One region of the Priestia sp. J2 genome, then DNA from elsewhere that is predicted to be linked to it. Evidence: a T-box and tRNA genes for the amino acid it is inferred to sense, from the RefSeq annotation. Region 1 holds a T-box; the other holds one or more tRNA genes.
What was found. The T-box of region 1 lies ahead of thrS (threonine--tRNA ligase). A T-box ahead of a tRNA ligase gene usually reads a tRNA of that ligase, here a tRNA-Thr.
Positions count from the first base shown of each region.

Region 1 (4,416 bases):
GGAACCATTTTACAATTCCGCATGCTCGAAAATTTGCCGACATTTTTCAGCTCGAATTTAAATTTTAAAGAGCTTCAACATCATTTGACTTATACCCAACGAGGCGAGCAGGAAGAGCTCAAAGCCGCTCGTGTCATGGAACGAATTAAGTCTCTAGCCATTCCCGTTGAAATGAATGGAGAGAATAAACGAAATAGATGAGCAGGTCGTTTTACATTTCTTGTAACGACTTGCTCATTTTTTTGCATGTTGCCCCATATACATTAATAAAGCGTGTCCAAAGGGGGGCTATGAGGAATGAAAATATTCTTTAAATATGTAGAAGACGCAGTCATTGTATATGAGTCTTTATGCGCGAAGCGAAGCGCTTTATCATATGGTTCACAGTGCTTGAAGTTGGTGAATAATCAGCTTTTAGTTATTGATGAGACATACAATCGAGAGGCCATTTTACAAGACATGGTGATACCGGTATTAACGCACGTGATTTTAAAAAAGAAAGAAAAAAAGATGATGGTAAACATATTAAAAGAACAATTTTTCTATTCAGAAGAGGAAGAACAAGATTTGCTGCTTCAAATTATGGGGGGGATTATGGAAGGAGAGAGAGGCGAAATTCCGCAAAAAACATTTTCCCTTCCAAGAGAATTACTTATCCGCCAGGCTCTTCAAGACTTCTTCATTCATAATGTAACATTCACCTTTGAGTCTTTTCTCCAATTCCGTTTAAAAGAATATCAAGAGCGGCTGCGCTATTATGCTGAGCTGGCGATTGATGAATATAAGCTTGAACAAGACTATCAAATTCTTATTCATCAGCTGCGTCAAGCAGCTAATGAAAGACAGTCATCTACAGGCGATGTGTATGTAATGCATTTGAATAAAAACAAGTTTGTATTGTACGACCAAAGCAGTAGATATGTTCCGGAGCGTGAATGTGCAGCCCTAGCAGAGGCCTTTCTATCTGAACAAGAATCAGTATACATAGACTCAACTATCATCGCGCCTTTGCTGAGTTTATCTCCAGCTGCTATTCATCTGTATAGCGACCAGCATGATCATGATTTTGTTTATACCATTCAAAATATTTTTCAAGAAAAAGTGATGTTATACGAAAAAAATGAATTTCCGTTTGATCAAAAGCAAAATATAACGTGAAAGGTTGATTTCTATTTTGAAAATGAATATAATAAATGCATATTGAAAAACAGCTATATGTCACAAGTTATGATGAGGACATGAGTGTATATTTACGGTTTATAGAGAGGGAGATCTAGGCTGAAAATCTCCTAACACGGAATATATTCTTACCACCTCTAAACTTCAGTAGTAAACGAGCAGCGTCTCTAGTAATTACTGACGGAATTTCCGTTATAAAACCTCGAGCCGCTTCGGGTTATTTGGGTTATCCAAGATACGAAGAGGAAACAAGGGTGGTACCGCGTGTATACACAACTCGTCCCTTTTTATAAGGGACGAGTTTTTTGTTTTTACAAAAAGTTTATTAGTTATGTTAAAGGAGTGGAAAGTTGTGTCAGAAGTAATCAAAATGACATTTCCTGATGGAGCTGTTAAAGAGTATCCAAAAGGATCATCAACAGAAGATATTGCGGCTTCTATTAGCCCGGGATTAAAGAAAAAAGCATTAGCAGGTAAAGTAAACGGCGAGCTGCTGGATTTACGTACGCCAATCGAACAAGATGGCAGTCTTGAAATCATTACGCAAGATGCTCCTGAAGCGCTTGAAATTATGCGCCATAGTACAGCGCATTTAATGGCTCAAGCAATCAAACGTTTATACAAAGATGTAAAAGTACAGCTAGGTGTAGGCCCGGTTATCGAAAATGGGTTTTACTATGACATCGATATGGAAGAATCAATTACTCCTGAAGATTTAGGTAAAATTGAAAAAGAAATGAAAAAAATCGTTAATTCAAATATTGAAATTGAACGAAAAGAAGTTTCTCGTGAAGAAGCCATTCAACTTTTTAAAGAAGTTGGCGATGAACTAAAGCTTGAATTGATTGATGCGATTCCAGCAGGTGAAAAGGTGACGATTTACCAACAAGGCGAATTCTTTGATCTTTGCCGAGGTGTGCACGTGCCGTCAACAGGCAAAATTAAAGAGTTTAAACTATTAAGCGTAGCAGGTGCTTATTGGCGCGGAGACAGCGACAATCAAATGCTGCAGCGTATTTACGGTACAGCATTCTTTACAAAAGCAGATTTAGACGAGCATCTTCGTCTTCTTGAAGAAGCAAAAGAACGTGACCACCGTAAACTTGGTAAAGAGTTAAACTTATTTACAAATTCTCAAAAAGTAGGACAAGGTCTGCCTTTATGGCTTCCAAAAGGTGCGACGATCCGCCGTATTATCGAGCGTTATATCGTAGATAAAGAAGTAAGCCTTGGTTATCAGCACGTTTACACGCCGGTGCTTGGAAGTGTAGAACTTTACAAAACGTCTGGTCACTGGGAGCACTATCAAGATGACATGTTCCCTGCAATGGAAATGGATAACGAAGACCTGGTTCTTCGTCCAATGAACTGTCCTCATCACATGATGGTGTACAAACAAGGTATTCACAGCTATCGTGAGCTTCCAATCCGTATTGCTGAACTTGGAACAATGCACCGCTACGAAATGTCAGGAGCATTATCAGGACTTCAGCGCGTTCGAGGCATGACGTTAAATGATGCACATATCTTTGTACGTCCGGATCAAATCAAAGAAGAATTTATTCGTGTGGTTCGCTTAGTTGAAGCGGTTTATAAAGATTTTGGATTTGAAAATTATTCATTCCGTCTATCTTATCGTGATCCTGAAGATACAGAAAAATACTTCGATGATGATGCAATGTGGGAAAAAGCACAAAGCATGTTAAAAGATGCAATGGATGAGCTTGACCTTGATTATTATGAAGCTGAAGGCGAAGCGGCATTCTACGGTCCAAAACTAGATGTTCAAGTTAAAACAGCTCTTGGTAAAGAAGAGACGCTATCTACGGTTCAATTGGATTTCTTACTTCCTGAACGCTTTGATTTAACGTATGTAGGGGAAGACGGAAAACAGCATCGACCTGTTGTTATTCACCGCGGCGTGGTGTCAACAATGGAACGTTTTGTCGCTTTCTTAATCGAAGAATACAAAGGAGCTTTCCCAACGTGGTTAGCACCTGTACAAGTTCAGGTGATTCCAGTATCACCTACGGTTCATCTTGAGTATGCAAAAGAAGTGCAAGAACAGCTTCAGCTTGCGGGTATTCGTGTGGAACTTGATTCTCGCGATGAGAAAATTGGCTATAAAATTCGTGAGGCTCAAATGCAAAAAATTCCTTACATGCTTGTTGTAGGGGATAAAGAAGTAGAAGATAAAGCAGTAAACGTACGTAAATATGGTGAGCAGAATTCAGAAACAGTGGATTTCCAAGCCTTTTTACAAAATGTAAAAGCAGAAGCATCTCGTTAATGAAAAAAGCAGAGAATTGAAATTCTCTGCTTTTTTATCTAACATTTATAAAAAACTGTTGCATAAATGGTTTTCCTTTGATACAATAATTTTTGTTGTGAAAAAAGAACGAAATCATTGACTTTTGTCTTTGTTGATACTATAATAGCTTAAGTAATTGAATACTTGTTTATACAGAAGAAGAAGCACCCGCTTCTCACCTGAGTGACGCATAAAGCAGTTAGCAGGTACATCGTATCTTAATTAAAACGATAGAAGTGTGGGTGCAGTATGTACTCACACTTTTTTGTGTGAGTTAATAATCGGTCTAAGCAAGCGTATTCGCTCATTAAACCTTGGAGGTGGCTACTTATTAGCAAGGACATGATGGTAAACGAGGGCATTCGAGCTCGCGAAGTTCGTCTAATTGATCAAAATGGTGAACAATTAGGAATTAAATCAAAAAATGAAGCATTAGAAATTGCTTCACGAGTAAATCTTGACTTAGTAATGGTTGCTGCAAATGCGAAACCGCCGGTATGTCGTATTATGGACTACGGTAAATTCCGCTATGAGCAACAACGTAAAGAAAGAGAAGCTCGTAAAAACCAAAAAGTTGTAAACTTAAAAGAAGTTCGTTTAAGTCCAACAATTGATGAACATGATTTTAACACTAAACTTCGTAACGCACGCAAGTTCCTTGAAAAAGGTGACAAAGTGAAAGCGTCTATTCGCTTTAAAGGTCGTGCCATTACTCATAAAGGGATTGGCCAAAAAGTACTTGAACGTTTTTCACAAGCTTGCGAAGATGTAAGTTCAGTTGAATCGGCTCCTAAAATGGAAGGCCGCAGCATGTTCTTAGTCTTGGCACCTAAAAACGAAAAGTAATAGAACGAGGAGGAACACCCCATGCCAAAAATGAAAACACATCGTGGCGCTGCAAAGCGTTTCAAAAAGACTGGAAGCGG
Region 1 is NZ_CP086208.1:4,540,420-4,544,835, reverse strand. Features, by position in the region: gene dnaI (primosomal protein DnaI) at 1-201, shown strand, start outside; gene ytxC (sporulation protein YtxC) at 298-1,158, shown strand; T-box leader at 1,219-1,467, shown strand; gene thrS (threonine--tRNA ligase) at 1,511-3,469, shown strand; ribosomal protein L20 leader region at 3,641-3,763, shown strand; gene infC (translation initiation factor IF-3) at 3,833-4,336, shown strand; gene rpmI (50S ribosomal protein L35) at 4,358-4,416, shown strand, end outside.

Region 2 (4,416 bases), 1.1 Mb from region 1:
GGGCACTGTCTCAACGAGAGACTCGGTGAAATTATAGTACCTGTGAAGATGCAGGTTACCCGCGACAGGACGGAAAGACCCCGTGGAGCTTTACTGTAGCCTGATATTGAATTTTGGTACAGCTTGTACAGGATAGGTAGGAGCCTGAGAAGCCGGAGCGCTAGCTTCGGTGGAGGCGTCGGTGGGATACTACCCTGGCTGTATTGAAATTCTAACCCGCGGCCCTGATCGGGCCGGGAGACAGTGTCAGGTGGGCAGTTTGACTGGGGCGGTCGCCTCCTAAAATGTAACGGAGGCGCCCAAAGGTTCCCTCAGAATGGTTGGAAATCATTCGTAGAGTGTAAAGGCACAAGGGAGCTTGACTGCGAGACCTACAAGTCGAGCAGGGACGAAAGTCGGGCTTAGTGATCCGGTGGTTCCGCATGGAAGGGCCATCGCTCAACGGATAAAAGCTACCCCGGGGATAACAGGCTTATCTCCCCCAAGAGTCCACATCGACGGGGAGGTTTGGCACCTCGATGTCGGCTCATCGCATCCTGGGGCTGTAGTCGGTCCCAAGGGTTGGGCTGTTCGCCCATTAAAGCGGTACGCGAGCTGGGTTCAGAACGTCGTGAGACAGTTCGGTCCCTATCCGTCGTGGGCGTAGGAAATTTGAGAGGAGCTGTCCTTAGTACGAGAGGACCGGGATGGACACACCGCTGGTGTACCAGTTGTCTTGCCAAAGGCATCGCTGGGTAGCTATGTGTGGACGGGATAAGTGCTGAAAGCATCTAAGCATGAAGCCCCCCTCAAGATGAGATTTCCCATAGCGCAAGCTAGTAAGATCCCTGAAAGATGATCAGGTTGATAGGTCAGAGGTGGAAGCGTGGCGACATGTGTAGCTGACTGATACTAATCGATCGAGGACTTAACCAAACTTTTAAAAGCGTAAGCTTTACTCAGCAAATTGTTATCTAGTTTTGAGAGAGCAATCTCTTGTCTGGTGGCGATAGCGAAGAGGTCACACCCGTTCCCATACCGAACACGGAAGTTAAGCTCTTTAGCGCCAATGGTAGTTGGGACTTTGTCCCTGTGAGAGTAGGACGTTGCCAGGCAATGAATAAGACCCCTTTTTATGCTCTTGTAAAAGAGTCTAGGGGTTTTTTATTTGGCTCATTTGTAAAAAACTTATATACACATTTAATGTTGTGTATGATATTTGGAGGATTAGCTCAGCTGGGAGAGCACCTGCCTTACAAGCAGGGGGTCGGCGGTTCGATCCCGTCATCCTCCACCACCGTGCCGGTGTAGCTCAACTGGTAGAGCAACTGACTTGTAATCAGTAGGTTGGGGGTTCAAGTCCTCTTGCCGGCACCATTTATATCGGAGGGGTAGCGAAGTGGCTAAACGCGGCGGACTGTAAATCCGCTCCTTCGGGTTCGGCAGTTCGAATCTGCCCCCCTCCACCATTTTATTGGGCTATCGCCAAGCGGTAAGGCAACGGATTTTGATTCCGTCATGCGTTGGTTCGAATCCAGCTAGCCCAGCCATAGAGAGCCATTAGCTCAGTTGGTAGAGCATCTGACTTTTAATCAGAGGGTCGAAGGTTCGAGTCCTTCATGGCTCATTTTAATAAGCGGAAGTAGTTCAGTGGTAGAACACCACCTTGCCAAGGTGGGGGTCGCGAGTTCGAACCTCGTCTTCCGCTCCATATAAAGCGCCCGTAGCTCAATTGGATAGAGCGTTTGACTACGGATCAAAAGGTTAGGGGTTCGACTCCTCTCGGGCGCGCCATAAACGGGAAGTAGCTCAGCTTGGTAGAGCACTTGGTTTGGGACCAAGGGGTCGCAGGTTCGAATCCTGTCTTCCCGACCATTTATGGGGCCTTAGCTCAGCTGGGAGAGCGCCTGCCTTGCACGCAGGAGGTCAGCGGTTCGATCCCGCTAGGCTCCACCAATGAAATTAAATAATTGTAACGAATAATATGGCGGTGTAGCTCAGCTGGCTAGAGCGTACGGTTCATACCCGTGAGGTCGTGGGTTCGACTCCCTCCGCCGCTACCATATAAGTTACATTTGTTATAAATATACGGAGGAATACCCAAGTCCGGCTGAAGGGATCGGTCTTGAAAACCGACAGGGGTGTTAAAGCCCGCGGGGGTTCGAATCCCTCTTCCTCCGCCATTTATTTATATCATATTCATATCATCGCGGGGTGGAGCAGTTCGGTAGCTCGTCGGGCTCATAACCCGAAGGTCGCAGGTTCAAATCCTGTCCCCGCAACCAAAGTGGTCCCGTGGTGTAGCGGTTAACATGCCTGCCTGTCACGCAGGAGATCGCGGGTTCGATTCCCGTCGGGACCGCCATTTTATTTGGCTCGGTAGCTCAGTTGGTAGAGCAAAGGACTGAAAATCCTTGTGTCGGCGGTTCGATTCCGTCCCGAGCCACCATTTTAAGACGGCGATTGTGGCGAAGTGGTTAACGCACCGGATTGTGGTTCCGGCATTCGTGGGTTCGATTCCCATCAGTCGCCCCATCTTAAGTAACGCGGGTGTAGTTTAGTGGTAAAACCTCAGCCTTCCAAGCTGATGTCGTGAGTTCGATTCTCATCACCCGCTCCAAATAATGGGCCTATAGCTCAGCTGGTTAGAGCGCACGCCTGATAAGCGTGAGGTCGGTGGTTCGAGTCCACTTAGGCCCACCATATTCCACAGTAGCTCAGTGGTAGAGCTATCGGCTGTTAACCGATCGGTCGTAGGTTCGAGTCCTACCTGTGGAGCCATACTGGCCCGTTGGTCAAGCGGTTAAGACACCGCCCTTTCACGGCGGTAACACGGGTTCGAATCCCGTACGGGTCATCTCAAAAGCAGTTTGCATATGCAAACTGCTTTTTTTGTTTGTAAACAGAGTTTAGACAAAAGAATAAACTCTATTTTTCGTTTTTCTATGATTTTCTCTTCACAATTTGCATTTCCTATGGCACATCTCTAAACGCTTGTTCTAAATTTCGAAAAAAAACCTACAATAGTAATAACAGAATACTGTTTGTACAAAAGGAGGGGAATGCGTGAAAAAACTTGTTTTGTGGTCCATCGGAGTTTTTCTTGTGTATGCAGCTTGTATATGGGTGTATTTATTTTATATAAGTGACACCTCTATTCCACAATCATTAAAAGGTACCAGCGTGGATCCTGCTACGTTTATGAATGCAAGAGAACTTATGTTAACCGAAAAATATTCAAAGATTAGAGATGCGCTCTTTTTTATCCGAATTCCATATGAGTGGTTAGGGTTTATTTTAATTTTAGTGTTAGGTGTGTCTAAGAAAGTGAATAAGTGGTCTAAAGACGTCAGTCGTTTCAGTCTTCTCCAAACTGCTATTTATGTATTTTGGTTATCTGTTCTGCTGCTGATCTACTCTTTTCCTATGGACTGGATTAGCTATAAGCTTTCAACGGCTTACCATATTACGACGCAACCTTTCCAAGGATGGATGAAAGATCTTTTTACAGATTTTTGGGTGAACTATGCCACGATGTTTTTAGTGATTGCTGTGTTATATGCATTCATTCGTAAGTTTTCAAAAAGATGGTGGCTGTATGCGTGGCTAGTATCTATTCCATTTACGCTATTTTTGACGTTTATTCAACCAGTGGTTATCGATCCGTTATATAACGATTTTTATCCATTAAAGAATAAAGAGCTGGAGACGAAAATTTTGCATTTAGCAGATGAAGCTCATATACCTGCTAAGCATGTATATGAAGTAAACATGTCTGAAAAAACGAACTCTCTCAATGCATATGTAACGGGAATAGGTTCTAATTCAAGAATTGTGTTATGGGATACTACTCTTAATAAATTGACGGAACGTGAAATTTTGTTTATCATGGCGCACGAAATGGGTCACTATGTGAAGAAACATATTTATGTAGGGATTGCTTCAGCCTTAGTTTTATCGATTGTAGGTTTATGGCTAACGAAACATTTAGCTAGCTTTGTGATTAAGAGATGGGGGAAAGCATTAAAAATCACTTCTCTTAGTGATTTAAATTCATTACCGCTTATTCTACTTATTTTTTCTGTGCTCACATTTGCTGTAAGTCCTTTAACAAATATGCAGTCGCGTCATCATGAACTTCAATCTGACACGTACGCCATGGACTTAACAGGAGATAAACAAGCTGCTATTAAAACATTTCAGGATTTAACAAAATCAGGACTGTCCCAGGTGAATCCGCCGTATTTAGTGAAAATTTTTCGATATGGTCATCCAACAATATTGGAAAGAATTTCATTTGTTGAGAAGTATGAAAGAAATGAATAAGTGATATAAGAAAAAGTAAAGGATATATGAAGCCTTTTATACGTAGGTATTAATAGAAAAGCCTCCTTGCGAGTAGGAAAAAAATTCTAAAAGGAGGTTTCATTTTCGAAA
Region 2 is NZ_CP086208.1:594,577-598,992, forward strand. Features, by position in the region: rRNA gene LJY09_RS03130 (23S ribosomal RNA) at 1-915, shown strand, start outside; rRNA gene rrf (5S ribosomal RNA) at 979-1,094, shown strand; tRNA gene LJY09_RS03140 (tRNA-Val) at 1,201-1,276, shown strand; tRNA gene LJY09_RS03145 (tRNA-Thr) at 1,281-1,356, shown strand; tRNA gene LJY09_RS03150 (tRNA-Tyr) at 1,365-1,448, shown strand; tRNA gene LJY09_RS03155 (tRNA-Gln) at 1,455-1,529, shown strand; tRNA gene LJY09_RS03160 (tRNA-Lys) at 1,534-1,606, shown strand; tRNA gene LJY09_RS03165 (tRNA-Gly) at 1,616-1,690, shown strand; tRNA gene LJY09_RS03170 (tRNA-Arg) at 1,697-1,773, shown strand; tRNA gene LJY09_RS03175 (tRNA-Pro) at 1,778-1,854, shown strand; tRNA gene LJY09_RS03180 (tRNA-Ala) at 1,860-1,935, shown strand; tRNA gene LJY09_RS03185 (tRNA-Met) at 1,966-2,042, shown strand; tRNA gene LJY09_RS03190 (tRNA-Ser) at 2,070-2,162, shown strand; tRNA gene LJY09_RS03195 (tRNA-Met) at 2,188-2,264, shown strand; tRNA gene LJY09_RS03200 (tRNA-Asp) at 2,269-2,344, shown strand; tRNA gene LJY09_RS03205 (tRNA-Phe) at 2,353-2,428, shown strand; tRNA gene LJY09_RS03210 (tRNA-His) at 2,439-2,514, shown strand; tRNA gene LJY09_RS03215 (tRNA-Gly) at 2,526-2,599, shown strand; tRNA gene LJY09_RS03220 (tRNA-Ile) at 2,606-2,682, shown strand; tRNA gene LJY09_RS03225 (tRNA-Asn) at 2,686-2,760, shown strand; tRNA gene LJY09_RS03230 (tRNA-Glu) at 2,765-2,836, shown strand; gene LJY09_RS03235 (M48 family metallopeptidase) at 3,046-4,305, shown strand.
Region 2: it encodes a tRNA-Thr, which carries the amino acid that the T-box ahead of thrS (threonine--tRNA ligase) is inferred to sense. The anticodon was not compared.